Linked DNA regions of Ketobacter alkanivorans. The protein of the gene in region 1 interacts with the protein of each later gene in a pairwise test. Links are inferred from orthologs where the notes say so. Each region holds a gene or a part of one and is shown on either strand. Other genes may lie near its edges.

What was found.
Region 2: the proteins of uvrA (region 1) and uvrB interact in binary tests that used the Escherichia coli proteins (3 or more experiments, as listed by UniProt). The link is inferred for Ketobacter alkanivorans from one-to-one orthologs.

Annotation. Positions count from the first base shown.
Region 1 is NZ_CP022684.1:1,452,627-1,462,953, reverse strand. The notes cover bases 73-3,427. They hold uvrA (excinuclease ABC subunit UvrA), read right to left. Parts: upstream 3,102-3,427; coding sequence 273-3,101; downstream 73-272. Other genes in these bases: Kalk_RS06195 (MFS transporter), read left to right, coding at 3,289-3,427; Kalk_RS06205 (DUF4397 domain-containing protein), read right to left, coding at 73-161. In the rest of the region: more of Kalk_RS06205, read right to left, coding at 1-72; more of Kalk_RS06195, read left to right, coding at 3,428-4,668; ssb (single-stranded DNA-binding protein), read left to right, coding at 4,704-5,192; gspN (type II secretion system protein N), read left to right, coding at 5,315-6,064; Kalk_RS06180 (type II secretion system protein N), read left to right, coding at 6,190-7,152; type II secretion system secretin GspD, read left to right, coding at 7,181-9,247; Kalk_RS06170 (YkgJ family cysteine cluster protein), read right to left, coding at 9,344-9,784; Kalk_RS06165 (ketopantoate reductase family protein), read left to right, coding at 9,979-10,327. UniProt on the Escherichia coli protein: The UvrABC repair system catalyzes the recognition and processing of DNA lesions. UvrA is an ATPase and a DNA-binding protein. A damage recognition complex composed of 2 UvrA and 2 UvrB subunits scans DNA for abnormalities.
Region 2 is NZ_CP022684.1:855,390-865,255, forward strand. What follows is about bases 4-2,897. They hold uvrB (excinuclease ABC subunit UvrB), read right to left. Parts: upstream 2,510-2,897; coding sequence 497-2,509; downstream 4-496. Other genes in these bases: Kalk_RS03465 (NAD-dependent epimerase), read right to left, coding at 4-482; Kalk_RS03475 (mannose-1-phosphate guanylyltransferase/mannose-6-phosphate isomerase), read right to left, coding at 2,512-2,897. Outside these bases: more of Kalk_RS03465, read right to left, coding at 1-3; more of Kalk_RS03475, read right to left, coding at 2,898-3,927; Kalk_RS03480 (aminotransferase class I/II-fold pyridoxal phosphate-dependent enzyme), read right to left, coding at 4,052-5,329; Kalk_RS03490 (transcription termination/antitermination NusG family protein), read right to left, coding at 5,746-6,207; Kalk_RS03495 (acyl-CoA thioesterase), read left to right, coding at 6,372-6,869; Kalk_RS03500 (MlaC/ttg2D family ABC transporter substrate-binding protein), read right to left, coding at 6,870-7,538; Kalk_RS03505 (ComEA family DNA-binding protein), read right to left, coding at 7,610-7,903; pyrF (orotidine-5'-phosphate decarboxylase), read right to left, coding at 7,955-8,659; lipopolysaccharide assembly protein LapB, read right to left, coding at 8,696-9,866. UniProt on the Escherichia coli protein: The UvrABC repair system catalyzes the recognition and processing of DNA lesions. A damage recognition complex composed of 2 UvrA and 2 UvrB subunits scans DNA for abnormalities.

The DNA.
Region 1 (10,327 bases):
GTCTTGCCGTTGAGGATAACATTGACCGGTGGCGCATCTACCGATGCGTGGATAACGCGTAGTTCGCCTTTGGGGAAGAATTTGTCGTATTTTTCGTCATCACAACCGGTGAGTACGAGGGTGGATGCGATGGCGGCACTGAGTGTGGTTATCTTATGCATAGTCGTTCTCCTGTTGGTCTCGGAGCAACCATTGCTCCGAGGCTTGCAGTGACTATGCGCTGGTGCGCGTCAACGTTGCGTGAGTCTGGCGTGAACGAGTTGTGAACGCAGCTATTTTTTTTCCAGGAGCGGCTTGAGGAAGCGACCGGTGTGGGATTTTTTTAGTTTTGCTACCTGTTCCGGTGTTCCTTCGGCGATTATCTGACCACCACCGCTGCCTCCCTCTGGCCCTAAATCCACTATCCAATCTGCTGTTTTAATCACATCGAGGTTGTGTTCGATGATGACGACGGTGTTGCCTTTGTCGCGCAGACGATGCAGTACGGTCAGCAATTGTTGTATGTCGTGGAAATGAAGGCCGGTAGTGGGTTCGTCAAGTATATAAAGTGTTTTGCCCGTGTCCCGTTTGGAAAGCTCCTTGGACAGTTTGATGCGCTGGGCTTCGCCACCGGAAAGGGTGGTTGCTGATTGTCCGAGGCGGATATAGGACAGGCCGACGTCCACCAGGGTTTGCAGTTTGCGCGCGATAACCGGGACGTTTTCAAAGAACTCCAGGCCGTCTTCTACTGTCATATCCAGTAGCTCGCTTATGTTTTTGCCTTTATAGCGAATCTCGAGGGTCTCTCGGTTGTAGCGTTTGCTCTTGCAGATATCGCAGGGTACGTACATGTCAGGCAAAAAGTGCATCTCTACTTTAATGACGCCATCGCCCTGACAGGCTTCGCAGCGACCACCCTTGACGTTAAAACTGAAACGGCCCGGCGTATAGCCTCGTGAGCGCGCTTCCTGAGTGCCTGCAAACAGTTCGCGAATGGGTGTAAACAGGCCTGTATAGGTTGCGGGGTTTGATCGGGGGGTTCGGCCGATTGGGCTTTGGTCTATGTCGACTACTTTGTCGAAGTGGTCGATACCGTGGAATTCTCCGTAAGGGGCCGGTTTCAGAGTGGTTGCGCCATTCAGTAGTGTGGCCGCCAGTGGGAATAAAGTGCCGTTAATCAGTGTGGATTTGCCTGAGCCGGATACACCGGTTACGCAGGTCATCAGGCCCACGGGCAGGCTTAGGTTTACGTTCTGCAAGTTGTTGCCGTGGGCGCCGTGAATTTGTAGTTGGCGATCTGGGTCATTGCTGGTGCGCTGGGCAGGAATCTCGATGGCCTTGGTGCCTTTCAGATACTGGCCAGTGATGGATTTGCGGCATGACATGATTTGCTCGAGGCTGCCGGCGCGGAGCACTTCGCCGCCGTGTACGCCTGCACCTGGGCCGATGTCGATGATGAAGTCTGCAGCGCGGATGGCGTCTTCGTCGTGCTCTACCACGATAACGGTATTACCCATGTCCCGCAGGCGCGTGAGGGTGGCCAGTAAGCGCTCATTGTCGCGTTGGTGCAGGCCTATGGAGGGTTCGTCGAGGATATAGAGAACCCCTACCAGTCCGGCACCGATTTGGCTAGCCAGTCGAATTCGTTGGGCTTCGCCACCGGATAAGGTTTCTGCTTTGCGGTTGAGGGAGAGGTATTCGAGGCCGACATTTACCAGAAACTGCAGGCGCTCGCGGATTTCTTTGAGTATTTTCTCGGCAATTTCGCCTTTTTTGCCTGTTAGTTTGAGCGCTTTGAAGTGGGTGAGGGCGTCTCCTACTGGCAATTTCACCACCTCAGGCAGCGGCACGGATTCGATGTAGACGTTGCGAGCGGCACGGTTCAGGCGGGAGCCGTGACAGCTTTGGCAGTCCGCTATGCTGAGGTATTTGGCCAGCTCTTCCCGTACGGCATCGGATTCTGTTTCCCGGTAGCGGCGCTCCATATTGGGAATGATGCCTTCGAAAGGGTGGTTGCGGGTAATGACATCGCCCCTATCGTTCAGGTAGCGGAATGGAACAGGATCGTTTCCGGTGCCTTGTAATATGATGCTGCGGGCTTTTTTGGTCAGTTTTCCGAACGGTTTGTCGATGTCGAAGCCGATGTGCTCCGCCAGGGATTTGAGCATTTGGAAGTAATAGACGCTGCGGCGATCCCAGCCTTTGATAGCGCCTTCCGCCAGGCTGAGGTCTGCGGATACCACGATGGCGTCTTCGTCGAAGAATTGGTTGACGCCGAGCCCGTCACAGGTGCTGCAGGCTCCGGCCGGGTTATTGAATGAGAACAGCCGCGGTTCCAGTTCGCTCAGGTTGTAGTTACAGACCGGGCAGGCAAATTTGGAGGAAAACAGCAGGGATTCTTTTTCGTCATCCATATTGGTGACGACGGCGGTACCGCCGGCGAGGTTGATGGCGGTTTCAAACGATTCTGCCAGACGTAACCCCATGTCTTCTTTAACTTTAAATCGATCCACTACCACTTCAATGGTGTGTTTCTTTTTCTTGTCGATTTTGGGCAGCTGATCCAGGTCTACCACGATGCCGTCGATGCGGGCGCGGATGAAGCCGTCTGCTCTTAATTCTTCAAACAGGTGCAGGTGTTCACCTTTCTTATCCTGGATCACGGGTGCCAACAGCATGTAGCGTTTGTCGCCGGGCAGCGCCATGACCTCGTCGACCATCTCACTGATGGTCTGGGCTTCCAGCGGTAGATCGTGATCCGGGCAGCGGGGTGTGCCTACCCGAGCGTAGAGCAGACGCAGGTAATCGTAGATCTCGGTGATGGTGCCCACGGTGGATCGCGGGTTGTGTGACGTGCTTTTTTGCTCGATGGAGATGGCAGGAGAGAGGCCTTCGATGTGGTCTACATCGGGCTTCTCCATCAGAGACAGGAACTGGCGGGCATAGGTGGATAGAGATTCCACATAACGGCGCTGGCCTTCGGCGTAGAGGGTGTCGAAGGCCAGGGATGATTTGCCAGAACCGGACAGCCCGGTAATTACGATGAACTTGTCCCTGGGAATGTCCAGGTTGATGTTTTTCAGGTTGTGCGTACGTGCTCCGCGAACTTGAATGGTGTCCATCAGTAACCCCCTGCAAAATAAACCCGCAAGTATAGAGATATTGGGTTGGTCACACTAGCGGCATTGGGCCTTGTTCAGCTTGAAGTTTGAATATGAGGAATAAGTGGACGGATAGTCGTTCATGGCTCTACGAGAGCTGGGCCATAGGTGATAGAATCATCGCCCTGTTTGGTTGTATAAAGCTGTTATGAATTCCTTTGAAATTAGGGCCACTTGGTCCCTCGCTAGCCTGTTTGCAATGAGAATGCTGGGATTGTTCATGATCTTGCCGGTATTTGCGCTCTATGGCGAAAGTTTGGTTGGCGCTACACCTGGCTTGATCGGCTTGGCCATCGGAGCCTATGGGCTGACCCAGGCCATGTTGCAGGTCCCGTTTGGCTTGTTGTCCGATCGCATTGGGCGTAAGCCTGTGATTGTCATGGGCTTGCTGGTGTTTTTGGTCGGCAGCCTGGTGGCGGCCGAGGCAGATTCTATATATGGGGTTATTGCCGGGCGTGCCTTGCAGGGTGCCGGTGCCATAGCCAGTGCCATCATGGCCCTGCTGACGGATTTAACCAGGGATGATCAACGAGCCAAGGCCATGGCCATGGTGGGTGCCAGTATCGGTATGTCGTTTGCGCTGGCGCTGGTGGTGGGGCCTGTCCTGTCGGGTTGGTTCCAGCTGGAAGGCCTGTTTATCTTTACTGCCGTGTTGGCGGGGCTGGGGATAGCCTTGACGTTGTGGGTTGTGCCTTCACCGGATATGCGGCGGGTGTATCGGGATACGCGGCCTGTGATGGCGCAGTTCTCGGATGTATTGAAGGATGCTGATTTGTTGCGCCTGGATCTGGGCGTATTCGTGCTGCACATGATGTTGACGGCGTCTTTTGTGGTGCTGCCGGGTTGGTTGCTCAATAATGCTGCCATTGCGAAGGAGCAGCATTGGGTGGTTTATTTGCCCATTCTTTTCCTGTCGTTTGTCTTAATGTTACCGATGATGATCGTGGCAGAGAAAGCCCGCAAAATTAAGCAGGTCTTTCTGGTGGCCATCGTGTTGCTGGTGTTATCGCTGTTTTCTCTCAGTCAGTGGCATGACAGTGTCTGGTCCATTGCGGCGGGTTTGTTTGTGTTTTTCTGGGGGTTTAATCTGCTGGAGGCGTTATTGCCTTCTCTGGTCAGCAAACTGGCGGCTCCTGGCTTTAAGGGCACGTCGATGGGGGTGTACTCTTCCTGTCAGTTCCTGGGCGCGTTTGTAGGAGGGGCCGGTGGCGGATGGTTGATGGGTCATTATGGCGATGGCGCTGTCTATCTGATGGCCAGTGGCATGGCAGCGGTTTGGCTGTTGTTTGCGCTGGGTATGAAGCAGCCACCCTACCTGCAAAGTGTGACTTTGCCATTGTCCGGGGAAGGCGATCTGGACTCTGGTGTTTGGGCATCACGCTTGATGACGGTCGTTGGGGTTGAGGAGGCCGTGGTGATTGAGGAAGATCGGGCCGCCTATTTAAAGGTGGACAACGCGCGTCTGGATAGAGAACAATTGATGCGATTGTCTCAACCGACATTACAAAGTCAGGCCGAACCGGCCTGAATACAGAATAAGCATTGCTATAACGGGAGATTCTCATGGCACAACGCGGAGTGAACAAGGTAATTTTGGTGGGCAATCTGGGGCAGGAGCCTGAAACTCGGTATCTGCCCAGTGGCGGTGCTGTGACTAACATTTCAATTGCCACCAGTGAAACCTGGAAAGACAAGAATTCAGGCCAGATGCAGGAGCGCACGGAATGGCATCGGGTGGTGTTTTTCAATCGCTTGGCTGAGATTGCTGGCGAATATCTAAAAAAGGGCACCAAAGTGTATATCGAAGGTGCCCTGCGCACCCGTAAATGGCAGGATCAGAGCGGCTCGGATCGTTACACCACGGAAATCGTGGCGTCTGAAATGCAAATGCTGGATTCTCGTGGTGGTGCTGGCGGTGGCTCGGATGATGGATTTTCCGGTTATGACCAGATGCCTGAAGCGCGGGGCTCAGCCCCTGCACCTGCGGCCAGCAGCAGTGCTCCCAGCCCGTCACCTGCGGGTTCAGATTTTGAAGACGATATCCCGTTCTAAGTAAATTATGTCCTCTCTGGCAATGGGGCCGGGTTAACAAAGTATGTTAAGCTGGCCTCTTGGCGTAAACTAATAAGAATAAGCTAGAAGTTAAGGAGAGGGACTCCCTTCCGTCCCGAGCCATGAAAATACGCAATCTGATTCTTGTAGGCGTGCTTTCCTGCATTGTTTTTGCTATCGCACTGTTGCCCGCCAGTCTTCTGTGGAATGCCGTATCCGGATCGCTCCAAGGTTCTCCGTTGCAGGTGGAACGGGTTGGCGGCACGGTTTGGAACGGATATGCGTTGGCCAATGTGCGAACCCCCGTGTTGCAAGGGCCTGTGGTGTTGGATTGGCGGCTCAAAGGCTATCGCCTGCTGTTGGGAGAATTGGCGGTTGGATTGCACCTTGAAGGTAATGCTTTTCAGATCACCGGTGGTGGCCATTGGGGTTTGTGGGGCAAAGGCATCACGCACCTAAATGGTGACGTACAGGCTTCCATGCTGGATCAGTCCCTCAGGGAATTCGGTATTTCAGCCTCCGGCGTGCTCAAGGTCGATGAGGTCAATATAAACCTGTCCGGAACCACCATCACGACCGCAGAAGGTATGATTAGCTGGAGTGGTGGTTCGGTGACTGCTCCGGGGCGCGGTTCCCGCAATCCTATTGATTTTCCTCCAGTAAACGGGCAAGTTCGTGAAGAAGAGGGCAACCTTTATCTGACCGTAACAGAAGCTCGTGGTAATCAGCTGCTGGGTGAGCTGGGCCTTTTGCCAGAAAAGGGCCTGGGCAGCTTAAAAGTATTGCAGAGGGTCTTGAGTTTGGCAGGCATGAGCCCTGGTGGGGATGATAATAAAGTGCTGGCCAATATGCAGCAGCCTTTACCCTTTTAAGGCATTGTAAGTATTGAATGCTAATCTGTTATTAAAGAGTACGGTCTTATTCGCAAGCGTTGAACCTTAAGGTAAAGTGAGGTTCATATAACAAGAATAAGCACCCTGAACGTCAGGAGACGATTTTGACAGCGGATACCCAATTAAATCCTTGGGTGAAAAGAGCCAACAGCACTGCCTGTGTGATCCTGGTGATTGCAACAGCCTTCGTGCTGGTGAAGCTCGCCTATCTCTTTGTGGACACTTCCGTCGGCGCACCACCATTGCTGTATGGCCAGCAGAGCCAGATCGGTCAGCCAATGGGGCGTCAGGATAAAGTCGATACCTCAGCTATTTCCATGTGGTCGTTGTTTGGTCGTGAAGGCCAGAAAGTCGTTAAGAACGATCAACCTAAAGATGTGGATGCCCCTAAAACGCGTTTGAGCCTGGAACTGCAAGCGGTGTTTGTTGCGCCGGTTGAAGAGCGATCTACGGCTATGATCGCCGAATCCCGCAAAGACAGCGAGCTGTACCACGTCGGTGACAAGGTGCCCGGTAATGTGACGTTGGCCGCCGTGTTTCAGGATCGAGTGCTGTTGAATCGAAATGGTCAGTTGGAAGCATTGTATTTCCCCGAGAACAGTAAAGGCGGGCTGACTAGGTCAAGCGGCGATTCCAGTAGCAGCCGCAGTCGCACCAGTCGCAGCTCCAGAACGTCGTCCACCAGTGGTCGTGCGCCCAATTCGCGCCCCGGTTTTGGTGGCGATCGTGCAGGTATAACCAAGCAGGCTCAGTCTGCCATGGCAGAACAGATGGTCAGCACACTTCGCGATCAGATTGCGCAGGATCCGGGTGAGCTGCTCAGCCAATTCGGCTTGGCATCCAATAACGGGCGCGGTTATCGCGTTGCGGAGAACCCCAACCCGATGCTGGCTGCGGTGGGTGCAAAGCCTGGTGATATTATCTTGGCGGTGAATGGTCGAAACGTTGGTGACCCTTCCCAGGATGTAACGCTCATAGAACAAGTGATGCAGGATGGGACTGTGCGTGTTTCCATGGAACGCAATGGTCGTCAATTTGATTCTGAGTACGCCCTTCCGGGGCTGTAAGCAACACGAAGTGTTTGGACAATCGAATATGAATAAGCGGTGGGTCGGAAGCGAGATCAAGATGAAAATGACGCGGGCAATGGTAGCGTTGAGCTTGGTATTGATGATGCCTCTTGTTGCGTGGGCAGCAACAGACAAAGAGGGCGCATGGAAGATCAATATGAAGAAAGCGGACATCCGCACCTTCATTGAGCAGGTGTCGGATATTACCGGCTACAGCTTTATCGTTGACCCGCGGGTTAAGGGTGAGGTCACGGTTGTATCCAATACTGAAATGTCTTCCAGCGACATCTTTGACATGTTCCAGAGTGTGCTGAGGATTCATGGTTACGCGTCGGTAAAAACCGGTAGTGTGGTTAAAATTGTGCCAACACAAGGTGCCAAGCAGGAAGATCTGCCATTGGGCGGCTCCGGCCTTGGTAACGAGAAGATGGTGACCCGCGTGATTCCGGTTGAAAATACCAATGCCACAGAGCTGGTGCCGATTTTGCGTCCGATGGTGCCACAGTATGGCCACCTGGCGGCGGTGAGTTCTGCCAACGCGCTGATCATCAGCGATCATGCTAATAATATTGCCCGTATTATCGAGATCATAAAGCGTATCGACAGCGCTGAAAGTGAAGAAGTCGAAGTGGTTCAACTGAAATATGCGTGGGTGGGTGATGTGGTTAAAACCCTCGAGCAGCTTACGCCCGTTGAAACCGGTAGCAGCAAAAAATCGTCTCGCAGCAGCGGCAATGTTCGAGTCCGTGTTGTGGCCGAGGAGCGCACCAATCGCTTGATTCTGCGTGGTGAAAAGTCTGCTCGTGCCAGGGTGAAAGCCTTGTTGGTGGACTTGGATCGACCCGTTGAAAACAGCGGTTCGACTCAGGTGATTTATCTGCGCCATGCTGAGGCAGAAAAGGTAGCGGAGATATTGAGTGCTTTGGTGTCGGGGCAGTCGGCTACAGGGGGTGGTAAGTCTTCTGGTCGATCTTCGGGCAAGGCTGCAGCCACATTGGCGTCTTCTGCTCCTGTTGCAAACGCCAGTGATATTACGATTCAGGCCGATGAGACTTTGAACGCCCTGATTGTTCGTGCAGCGCCAGCCGATCTGGCTGAGATTCGCAATATCGTGGATCAATTGGATGTGCGCAGAGCGCAGGTATTGATCGAGGCTGCTTTTGTTGAAGTGGCGGGCACTGCCAGCGAGGCGCTGGGTGTGCAGTGGGGGTATGGCAACCCGGAAAAAGGTGTCGGCGGAACCAGCCTTGCGGTGCCTGGCCAATTGTCTCTCTCCTCTATCGCTGGGTTGATTGATGGTGGTAGTGGTGACAGTTCTGATACCAGTACTTCGTTTTCAGGTTTGCTGGCCGGTGGTGCCAATCAGAATGGCAGCACAAAAATGGGCATTGTGATTCAGGCGGTGGAATCCAATTCCAACACCAACCTGCTGTCTACCCCAAGTATTATGACCCTCGATAACGAGGAAGCGGAAATCATTGTGGGTGAGAACGTGCCCTTTATTACCGGCACCAGCCTGAGCAGTAATAACGATAACCCGTTCCAAACCATCGAGCGTCAGGATGTTGGTTTGACATTGCGGGTCACCCCGCAGATTAATGACGGTAATGTCGTGCGTTTGCAGTTGGTGCAGGAGGTTTCCAATGTCAGTAATGAAACTATCACCGGTGCTGCCGACATCTCAACTCAGAAGCGCTCTGTGAAATCCGTGATTTTGGCCAACGACGGTGAAATCATTGTGACGGGTGGTTTGGTGCGCGATGATATGGAAGAGGTCGTCAACAAGGTGCCACTGTTGGGTGATATTCCCTTGTTGGGGGCGTTGTTCAGAGCGACAGGCCAGAAAATCGTGAAGCGTAATTTGCTGCTGTTCCTGCAGCCGACCATCATTCGGAATGACCAAGCAGCTAATGAAGCGAGTCAGGAGAAATACAATCAGATGCGTAACCTGAGTTTGCGTATTGATCAATATGGGAACATCGAGCGGGAGACGCCTCGATCTGCGTTCCCTGAAGATGGGCGTGATGTTCTTAAAAACGGCCTTCGTTTCGGTGTTAATGGAGAGGAATCTGCGGCGGCTGCAGAAGAGTAAAGCGCAGGTGCGGAGTTCAGCAACAAACAAAAAGGGCCTTTGAGGCCCTTTTTTGTTTGTCTGTCATTGATATGCCCGGTGTATGCCCCGGTTCTGTTACACCATCGGTGCGGCGTTCTTTTTCCAGCTTTTCTTCTGGAAGCGTTTATCCCAGCTTTTGAAGCGTTTGCGGCAATAGGTGTTCAGGTCATCGTAGCCGGAGAAATACAAATCGCTACCGTCCTTGATGCTGACATCGTATTCGCAGTAATCGTTGCTGTGATCACGGCAAATCAGTGGTCGAACTTCGTAAATGCCGCAGCGCCCATCACTCTGTAAATGGGTGCATTGGCTTAATACCAATAGGAACCAGCCGTCATCATCCTTGAAAATATGGATGTTTTTGTGGGAGATCTGCCACAGCAGCAGATCAAAGTCCTTCATGGTGGTGGGTTTGTCTATGTTCTGGGTGACATACTGGCAGCATTTCGACTTATGGCAACGATCACACTTGTTGACTGCCTCTGATAGCTCTTTCAATTTGATTTTCTTTGCCATAACAGTAAGTTAATGCTCTTAGGGTTGGCTTTGCGCGGGCGCATAGCGAATGGATATAAGTTTCAGTTTTCAACAATAACCTATTAGAACAACATGATATAAAAATTACAGCATTAACCCAAATCAATACCTTGTGACCCTACATTCCCTGTGTTTATATCGAATGGTCTGTGACTAACGGAGGGATATATAACGTGGTAACAGCATTAATAGTAGGCGCGGGTGCCGTAGGCCAGGTTTATGGTCACTTCCTGCAGCGTGGTGGCGCTTCCGTCTCTTACTTCGTAAAAGAAAAATACAAAGAAGAATGCGAAAAAGGATTTACGCTTTACCGGTGTCGACGCAGTGGCTTGGGTGCTGCGGAACAGTTTAGTGCCGATGGTGTGTATACTCAATTTGATGGCCTCAAACAGACGCGCTGGGATCAGGTTTGGCTGACGGTGTCGTCTGCAGATCTGCGTGGTGAATGGCTGGCGCAATTGCGAGATGTTATCGGTGATGCCACCGTGGTGATGTTGCAACCGGATCTGGATGACCGCGATT
Region 2 (9,866 bases), 600 kb from region 1 along the record:
AGCTCATTGGCTTTTTTACTGGCAGCATACAGAGACACGGGGTGATCCACGTTATCGTGAACAGAAAACGGCATACTGGTGTTGGCACCGTAAACGGAGCTGCTGGACGCATACACAAGATGCTCTACCCCATGATGGCGGCAACCTTCCAAAATATTGATGAACCCCATGATATTGGAGTCAACATAGGCGTGGGGGTTCACCAGGGAGTAGCGGACACCCGCTTGCGCCGCCATATTAACCACCCGCTGGGGCTGCTCTTTTTTGAATAGCGCCTCGAGTGTTGGGCGATCTTCCAGCGCGGCTTTGACGAAAGTGAAGCCTGCACGATCTTGTAGACGTGACAGACGAGCCTCTTTCAAGGCGACATCATAGTAGTCGTTCATGTTGTCGAGGCCGATGACTTCGTCACCTCGATCAAGCAGTTGCTGACTTAGCGCAGCCCCAATAAACCCTGCTGCGCCGGTTACCAATACCTTCATACTGTTTCGAACCCCTAACTGATGAACGCCTGACTCTTGATCTCTTGCACTTCGTCTCTGAGGCGGGCAGCCTCTTCAAATTTGAGATTTTTTGCCGCTTCGAACATTTGTTGTTCCAAATCTTTTATCAGCGCGGCTACCTGTCGAGGCTGCATAGTGGCCAAATCTCGACCAGTATCGGATTTCTTATCCGCAACCTTACGGCCAGCCTTACGCAGACTACCGGGAGCCCTGGCCCCTTCCATGATGTCTTCAACGGACTTTTTGATGCCGATGGGCGTTATGCCATTGGCTTCATTGAAGGCAACCTGTTTAGCTCTGCGGCGGGCGGTTTCGTCGATGGCGCGCTGCATGGAGTTCGTTATTTTATCCCCATACAGGATGGCTTTGCCATTCAGATTACGGGCTGCTCGCCCAATGGTCTGTATCAGGGAGCGTTCTGAGCGCAGAAATCCTTCTTTATCCGCATCGAGAATGGTGACCAAAGACACCTCTGGCATATCCAGCCCCTCACGCAGCAAGTTGATGCCCACAAGCACATCGAACTCCCCCAACCGCAGATCGCGAATGATCTCCACCCGCTCTACGGTGTCAATATCGGAATGCAAATAGCGGACTCGCACCCCATGCTCCATAAGATAGTCGGTCAGATCCTCCGCCATACGCTTGGTTAGGGTTGTAACCAGCACACGCTCTTGCTTGGCTACTGTGGCGTGTATCTGAGACAACAGGTCTTCCACCTGAGTCAGCGCAGGCCGCACTTCGATTTCAGGATCCACCAACCCGGTGGGCCGCACGATCTGTTCAACAATAGCTTGCTGATGCTCCGCCTCGTAATTGCCTGGGGTGGCGGACACAAAAATAGTCTGAGGGCACAAGGCCTCCCATTCTTCAAATTTCAGTGGGCGATTATCCAAAGCAGAAGGCAGTCGAAAACCATATTGAACCAGCGTTTCCTTGCGTGATCGGTCACCACGATACATTCCGCCTACCTGAGGGACGGTTACGTGTGACTCGTCAATCACCACCAGAGCGTTGTCTGGCAGGTATTCGAACAGGGTTGGCGGTGGCTCGCCAGGTGCCCGGCCAGAAAGATAGCGGGAATAGTTTTCGATGCCGGTGCAGTATCCAAGCTCTTGCATCATTTCGATATCAAAGCGAGTGCGCTCACTCAAACGTTGATGCTCCAGCAATTTGCCTTCATTGGAATAGAACTCGAGCCTATCGTGTAACTCAAGCTTGATGTTCTCAATGGCACCAACCACCGTTTCACGGGGCGTCACGTAGTGTGATTTCGGGTAGATCGTGTATCGGGGGATCTTCTGCAACACCTCTCCGGTCAGCGGATCGAACAGGGACAGGTTTTCCACTTCATCGTCGAACAACTCAATACGCAGTGCCTCTCGCTCCGATTCTGCGGGAAACACGTCAATAACCTCACCTCGCACACGATAGGTGGCGCGGTTGAATTCGAGGTCGTTGCGGGTGTACTGAAGTTCGGCCAGGCGACGCACAATCTTACGTTGATCAATCTGCTCACCACGATCCAGATGCAGCACCATATTAAGGTAACTACCAGGATCGCCCAAACCATAGATAGCGGACACGGTGGCCACTATCAGGACGTCTTCCCGCTCCAACAAAGCCTTGGTGGCAGACAGCCGCATCTGCTCGATATGCTCATTAATGGAGGAATCTTTGTCGATAAAGGTGTCGGATGCGGGTACGTAGGCTTCGGGCTGGTAATAATCGTAATAGGAAACAAAATACTCCACCGCATTATCAGGAAAGAAGTCTTTAAACTCTCCATACAGCTGTGCGGCCAGGGTTTTATTGTGAGCCATCACCAGTGTGGGGCGCTGAACCTGCTCCACCACATTGGCAACCGTAAAGGTTTTGCCGGAGCCGGTCACCCCCAGCAATGTCTGATGGGAAAGGCCGTCATTCAGGCCTTCCACCAACTGAGCAATGGCAGCGGGCTGGTCACCCGCTGGCTTATACTTGGAGTGAACCTTGAACTTTTTCACTACTAGTCTTTCGTTCCACGACCGTACTGGTCATCGAGACGAATGATGTCGTCTTCCCCCAGATAGGAACCCGTCTGGATTTCGATAATTTCCAACGGAATTTTTCCGGGGTTTTCCAGATAATGAACCTCACCCAAGGGAATATAAACCGATTGGTTCTCTGCCAGCAAAATGCTGTCTTCTCCCCTGCGGACACGGGCGGTACCTTGCACCACGACCCAATGCTCGGCACGATGATGATGCAGCTGAGTGGACAGCTTAGCACCCGGCTTCACCGTAATACGTTTTACTTGATAACGATCGCCAGCATCCACCGAGTCAAAACGACCCCAAGGTCGATGTACCTCGCGATGGAACTCATGTTCTGAGCGACCGCTGGCTTCAATTAACTTCACGATGTCTTTTACTTTTTGAACCTGGTTGATATCGGCCACCAGAACGGCGTCTGCAGTTTCCACCACAACCAAATCCTTAACGCCCAGACAAGTGACGAGTTTGCCGCTGGCATGCACCATGGTGTTGTGGGTATCCTGGGTGATCACATCACCCACCAAAACATTGCCCTGCTCGTCTTTGTCCTGCACTTCCCACAGAGATTGCCATGAACCCACGTCAGACCAACCGGAATCCAGAGGGATCACCACGGCTTTGTCGGTTTTCTCCATTACGGCATAATCGATTGAATCTTCCGGGCACGATTCAAATGCCTCGACACCAACACGAATAAAATCCAAGTCTTCATTGCGAGCATCCCAGGAAGCTTTTGCCGCATCATAAATAGCAGGGTTCAACCGCTTCAGTTCTGACAGATAAACATCCGCCCGAAACGCAAACATGCCGCTATTCCAGTAATAATCCCCGGCTTCCAAATACTGCTGCGCCAACTCCAGGTTTGGCTTTTCAACAAAGGCCTCTATTGGCTGGCTGGCACCCTCACCCGATCCTGAGGCTTTAATGTAGCCATAACCAGTCTCGGGCTTGGTAGGAACCACGCCAAAAGTAACCAAGTTACCCGCCATTGCAGACTGGTTGGCCTGCTCCAAAACCTGGAGGAAGGCTTCGTTATTTTCGATATGATGATCGGAAGGGAGAACCAGCAGGACGGATTCCGCATTTCGCTCCAACGCCGCAAAACTGGCCAGAGCGATGGCTGGCGCAGTGTTACGCCGGGCAGGCTCTAACACGATCTCAGCACCACTCAGGTTCAATGCCTGCACCTGATCGGCCAGCAGAAAACGCTGATCATTGGCGGTAACAAATACCGGCGGCTCATCAGCGACACTGCCTTTCAATCTCAGCACGGTGTCTTGAACTAACGAATATCCTGAACACAGCGGCAGGAATTGCTTGGGGTATGCAGAACGGGACAATGGCCACAATCGGGAGCCGCTGCCGCCAGACAAAATCACAGGAATCATGGGGTTACAAATCCTTCTTCAACAGCCAAAACAGGCCGACTATACCACAATTATGCGCTTTAAAAGCGAAAGCCCGTGAACCTGGTTCTACGGGCTTACACAGACAACAAAACGGGCACGGATATTATGAGTTCAATTTCTGCCGAACCGATGCCAATTTTACGCACAGTACGAATACTTCCATGGTTTTATTAATATCCGCCAGGGAGGGGAAACTCGGTGCCAAACGGATATTTTTATCTTCAGGATCTTTACCGTAAGGGTAAGTCGCCCCTGCAGGCGTCAGCTTGACCCCAGCCTCGGCGGCTAGCCTTACTATTTCCCGCGCCAAGCCCGGCCGTGCATCAAATGACACGAAATAACCACCTTCGGGCACGGTCCAGCACCCTAAATCCGATTCAGCAAAGCCGGCATCCAGGTGTTCCAGCACCGCGTCAAAGCGCGGACGAAGCAGTTCAGCGTGCTTGTTCATATGAGCCATAAGCCCGCTGTAATCACCAAAAAACTTTACGTGGCGCAGCTGATTCACCTTATCAGGGCCTATGGTGCACATTCCCAGATGCTTCTTAAAGTGCTTGAGGTTTTCCTCGGATGCCCCCATAAACGCAAGCCCGGCACCGGCAAAGGTTACTTTGGAGGTGGAGCCAAAAATCAGCACCGAATCCTCGGTGCCATGCTGGCGTGCCACATCCATCAGATTGGCCAGCACAGGCGCATCATCATGCAGCGCATGGATGGCATACGCGTTATCCCACATCACACGGAAGTTAGCACCGGCAATACGGCCCAACTGTGCAATCCGATCCACCACCTCATCGCTATAGACAATGCCTGAGGGATTGGAAAAACGCGGCACACACCAGATGCCTTTGATACAGGGATCGGATTTAACCAGTGCCTCCACTTCATCCATTACCGGGCCATTTTCGTCCATGGCAACTGGAATCATTTTGATCCCCAGTTCTTCACATATGCCGAAGTGACGATCGTAACCGGGCACCGGGCACAGAAACTTAATTTCGCCCTCAGCCGACCAGGCAGAACCTGGCCCACGCGCTCCAAACAGGTGCGTAAAAACAACACTTTGAAACATTAAGGTAAGGCTGGCATTACCGCCAATCAGTGTCTCGGAGGGTTTCACCCCCAACACCTGAGAAAATAGGGCTTTAGCCTCTGCAAGACCATCCAGACCGCCGTAATTTCTGCAATCATCGCCGCCTTCTGCCTTGTAGGAGCCCGCTAAAATACCATCGAGACCATTAGATAGATCCAGCTGAGATCCACTGGGTTTACCACGGGTTAAATCCAAATTGAGTTTGGCTGCCAATATATCGGAATACTGACTTTCCAAATCAACTAACTGTGCTTTTAATTCCTGAGCAGACGCTTGGTCAACGTACAAGGTATACCCCCTTGAAATACAGATGTGTGACGCTACGAAAACGACACTATAGTGCGTTGCAATTCTAATGCAATAGACGGGGCAGGACTCCGAATCAAAAAGTAGCCCGAAAAAAACCGGCACCCGCCTGATCCATCAAGCCCTTTGACGTCCCTGAAAAATCTCTAACTACCTGATAAAAAAATGGAAAAAATTGGTTGACCGAACAGGGGTGTGCCCTTAATATACGCGTCCTCAAGAGCTGATCCACAGTAGCTCAGTTGGTAGAGCAAGCGGCTGTTAACCGCTGGGTCGCAGGTTCGAGCCCTGCCTGTGGAGCCAATATTAAAAAGGAAGCCAGCTGGCTTCCTTTTTTTTGCCTGCAATTTCCCGCAATATTGTGTTTTGATACGCTGCCACAACCCGGACAGCACATATCAGACTGCCCTTAACAAGCCCTCATCAATCGCCACCATCTGCTTCCTGCCCAGTATCGTGAGCAGCACCATGGCACGCTCTTCGCCTTTAGCGCAAAGATACACCGCCTCGATTCCTTTGAAAGGCCCATCCTTGATAACCACCTCCTGATCAGCCTTAAACAAAGGCATATTACGAAAGCCGTTCTCTTTGAACCTGAGATACTCGATGAATTTGTCGTCAACCTGCGCCCACCAGTCGCCAAACTTGAGCATCTTCTGCACCCCTCGGGTGCTCTTGATCGCTACAAAATGAGTCGCCAGACAGGAGAGATTAATAAACATGTAGCCGGTGAACAGCGCTTCGCGCTTGCCCTTCTTATCGATCAGCCAAGGGCAATAAACGTCAAGATCCTGATTTTCGAGATGGGTAACTGCGCGCCCTTCTTGTCGGGCTTTAGTTTTTATGACATACCAGGACATCGATCCTTCCCCTGAATAAACGGCTTCCTTTCGCCTTTATTAGCTATTGAAAATTAAGCATTTTTATTGGCGGCGTATAAGCTTACAGTATTGTACTTTAGATGGGATGCCTCAACCCTTTTTTACCAAACTAGAACAGTTTTTAACCCAAACAGGATGACCACATGAATACCAGCCGCCCCCCGAAAACGGTTTCTGCCTCTTCTGTGCAGAACCATGTATACAAAGTATTCCCCAACGATCTGAACGCGCACTATACGGTGTTCGGTGGCCTGGTTATGTCGTTATGTGACCGTGTAGCACTGGTGGTATCCGAGCGCCACAGCGGAAAAATCTGCGTAACAGCCTCCGTTGATTCATTTCACTTTGTGGCGCCGGCCAAAGACGGAGACACCCTTTTGATCAGCGCCGCAGTTAACAGAACCTGGTCAAGCTCTATGGAGATCGGCGTGCGCGTGGATGCGGAGAATTCATTTTCGGGGGAAAGCAAGCACATTGTATCGGCCTATTTCACGTTCGTGGCACTGGATGAAGATAACAGACCCTGTGAGGTGCCAGACATACAGCCCATGTCGGAAGATGAAATCAGACGTTACAACGGGGCCCAGGTAAGACGGGATGCCCGCCTTAGAACCCGGGAAAGCTTAAAGAGCATGAAATAATTATTGAACCGTGGACTCCGAGCCCTGAGTGGCCGTTTCAGAATTCTGCAGCTGCGCGATCATGTACTCAATGCCGTTATTTTTGAAATCCTCGGCACTGGCAGTTTTGAAGCTCTGCAGCACGCTCACGCCCTCAACGACGATGTCGTAAACCTGCCAGTTACTGGCATTGCGACCCACAAACAATTTATAGCTGATATTGTATTTGGTACCGGTCTTAACCTCGGTAACAACGCTATTGACCGCAGCCTGATCGCCCTTGTCATTCTGGCGTGCGCCAGTGACTTCCAGATCGTATTTTTTCGATGGATCATACTGGCTCACCAACGATAGGGATACACGCTGACGAAAGGCTTGGGTATAACGAACACGCTGATCTGGGGTAATCTTGCGCCAGTTCTTACCCAGAATCTGCTTGGCCATGGTTTCGAAGCTGACATAGGGTGCAAGCACCTCATCGCCAATTGTGATCAGGTGTGTTTTATCCGCTGCGATTTTATCCTGATCAGCTTGTAATCGCTCATTAACCGCTTCAAACAGGGAGGTGATCAACTTGTCTGGCTCAGCTTTACTCTCAGCCATAGCGGACGGCACCATCGAACCCATTGCCAACACCAGGAACAGGGCAAACTGAATTGTCATCGCCATAGGTTTACGCACTGTATACACAATATTCTCCAACCGATTCCGCTTAATTGACCAGTATAAAAACCCGTACCGGTTAATAAAAGGTAAATATTTCACTCAACACTGATTCGACCTTTGTTCCTGGCAAGGGTTCCTTTGCCGATTCCCTTCACGCCTGCCAGCTCGGCGGGTGACTGGAACGGCCCATTTTGCTGACGATAAGCCACAATAGCCGCCGCCTTCTTTGGGCCAACCCCCACCAACGCTCTGGAGAGGGTCAGCTCATCCGCCAAGTTGATGTTTATAGGCAGCGGAATAAAATATTGCTGCTTGTCCCCACTGAATGCCGCGCCCGGCCACCCACTGCAAAGGGCGAACAGCATCAGTAAGATGGGCAGTATTCGCATGACCAATCCTTGGAAAACGATGTTTCCAATAAGACAGGTCGGTGTTAAAAATCAGGCCTGTGCAGCGAGGCTCTTCAAGACATTATCTAACGCCACACGAGGATTGGAAGCCTGAGCGATGGGGCGACCGATCACCATATAGTCCACCCCCGCAGCCACGGCATCAGGCGGCGTCATGACTCTGCGTTGATCCCCAGCTTCTGATCCCACCGGTCGAATACCGGGCGTAACCAGGCTGAAATCGGCCCCAAACATTGGCTTCAGAATCGGTGCTTCCTGGGCAGAGCACACGACTCCATGCAAGCCTGAGTCCTTGGTAAGCTGAGCCAGTCGCTTAACCTGATCAATAGGCTCGAGATCCAAGCCCAGCTCTGTTAAATCGCTGCGCTCCATACTGGTAAGCACGGTAACGGCAATCAACTGGGTTCCTGTACCGGCCTGATCGACGGCTTTGCGGGCAGCTTCCATCATACGGCGACCGCCGCTGGCATGGACGTTCACCATCCAAACCCCAAGATCTGCCGCCACCCCACAGGCTTTGGCTACGGTGTTGGGGATATCGTGGAATTTCAGATCCAGAAACACTTCAAAGCGCTTTTGATGCAGCGCCTTTATGATGGATGGGCCTTCGCGGGTAAACAATTCTTTGCCCACCTTGATACGACACTTGGCCGGATCCAGTTGGTCAGCCACTTCCAGAGCCTGTTCACGATACTGAAAGTCCAGCGCCACTATGATGGGTGATTGACATGCCATGGGTATGCTCCTGATTAATCTATGCGCCAGAAACGACTATTCGCCTTCCAGACCCTGGATCGGCCGTACCGCCCCCCAGGTCTTACAAGTGGGGCATTTCCAGTGCAAGGTTTTGCCGTCAAACCCGCACTCGGTACACCGATAGATGGGCTTGTCTTTAATGAGTTTTTGGGTAAACGCCTGGAGGATGCCAAGATTATCTTTTTCATCACCCTCTGCGCGGGACATCTGCAAACTGATCAACCGATCCAGCCCTTTTACCGACGGCCGCTTCTTGAGATATTCAGACAAAACGAAAGCTCCGGACTGCTCCCCTTCCAGCTGCGTTACCAGATCCGATAATTCTATCACGATGGAGATTGCGGGAGTTTTCTCAAGACACTCAAACAGATATTTGGATAACTCGCTCATTTGACCGAGCTTTTCGTAGTTATCGTGCAACAAGGGCAGCGTATCGGGTACAAAGGCTGGATCTTGATCCAGCACCTTGCGCAACACTTTAACCGCCTCGCCATGATTGTTGGTTTCGGTTTCAAGCTCCGCCAGTATCATAGTGGCACGCACGCAGCATTTATCGGCTTGCTGTGCTTTTTTCACCTCCCGCCGCACCTGAACGTAATCCCCCAACTTCAGGCCCTGTTCGGCCAGCTCACAATGATAGTGGGCCAACCCAACCTGCAGCGACTTGCCTTTGGCAATCAGTTTCTCTGCCACCTCAATGCATTGCAGCCACTCACGCTCTTGCTCGTAAATAGTGAGCAAATATTCCAGTGCCTTGACTTGATTGAGGTTGTTTTCTTCAGCAATTTCCTTCAACAGGCGCTCGGATCGATCCAAAACTCCTGCTTTAAGGTAATCACGAGCCAGCTCCAGTTTAACGGCAGAATGCTGGGCTTTGTTCAGGTCCGAGCGTGCCAGAAGATCCTGATGAATGCGAATCGAGCGATCCACCTCACCACGTCGCCGGAACAGACTGCCCATCACAATATGGGTTTCGAACGTATCGCCATTTACATCCAGGGTTTTGAGAAGCAGATCCACTGCCTCATCCTGCTTTTCATTCAATAGCAGATTAAGGCCATCAAAATATTCTTTACCAACACCAAAGGAAGGCTCAACCGGTGCCCTTTTTTTGCGTTCTGTCTTCCCCAGAAGCCACCCGATTACAATGGCGACAAAAAGCAGGACACCAACAAAAAGATCCACC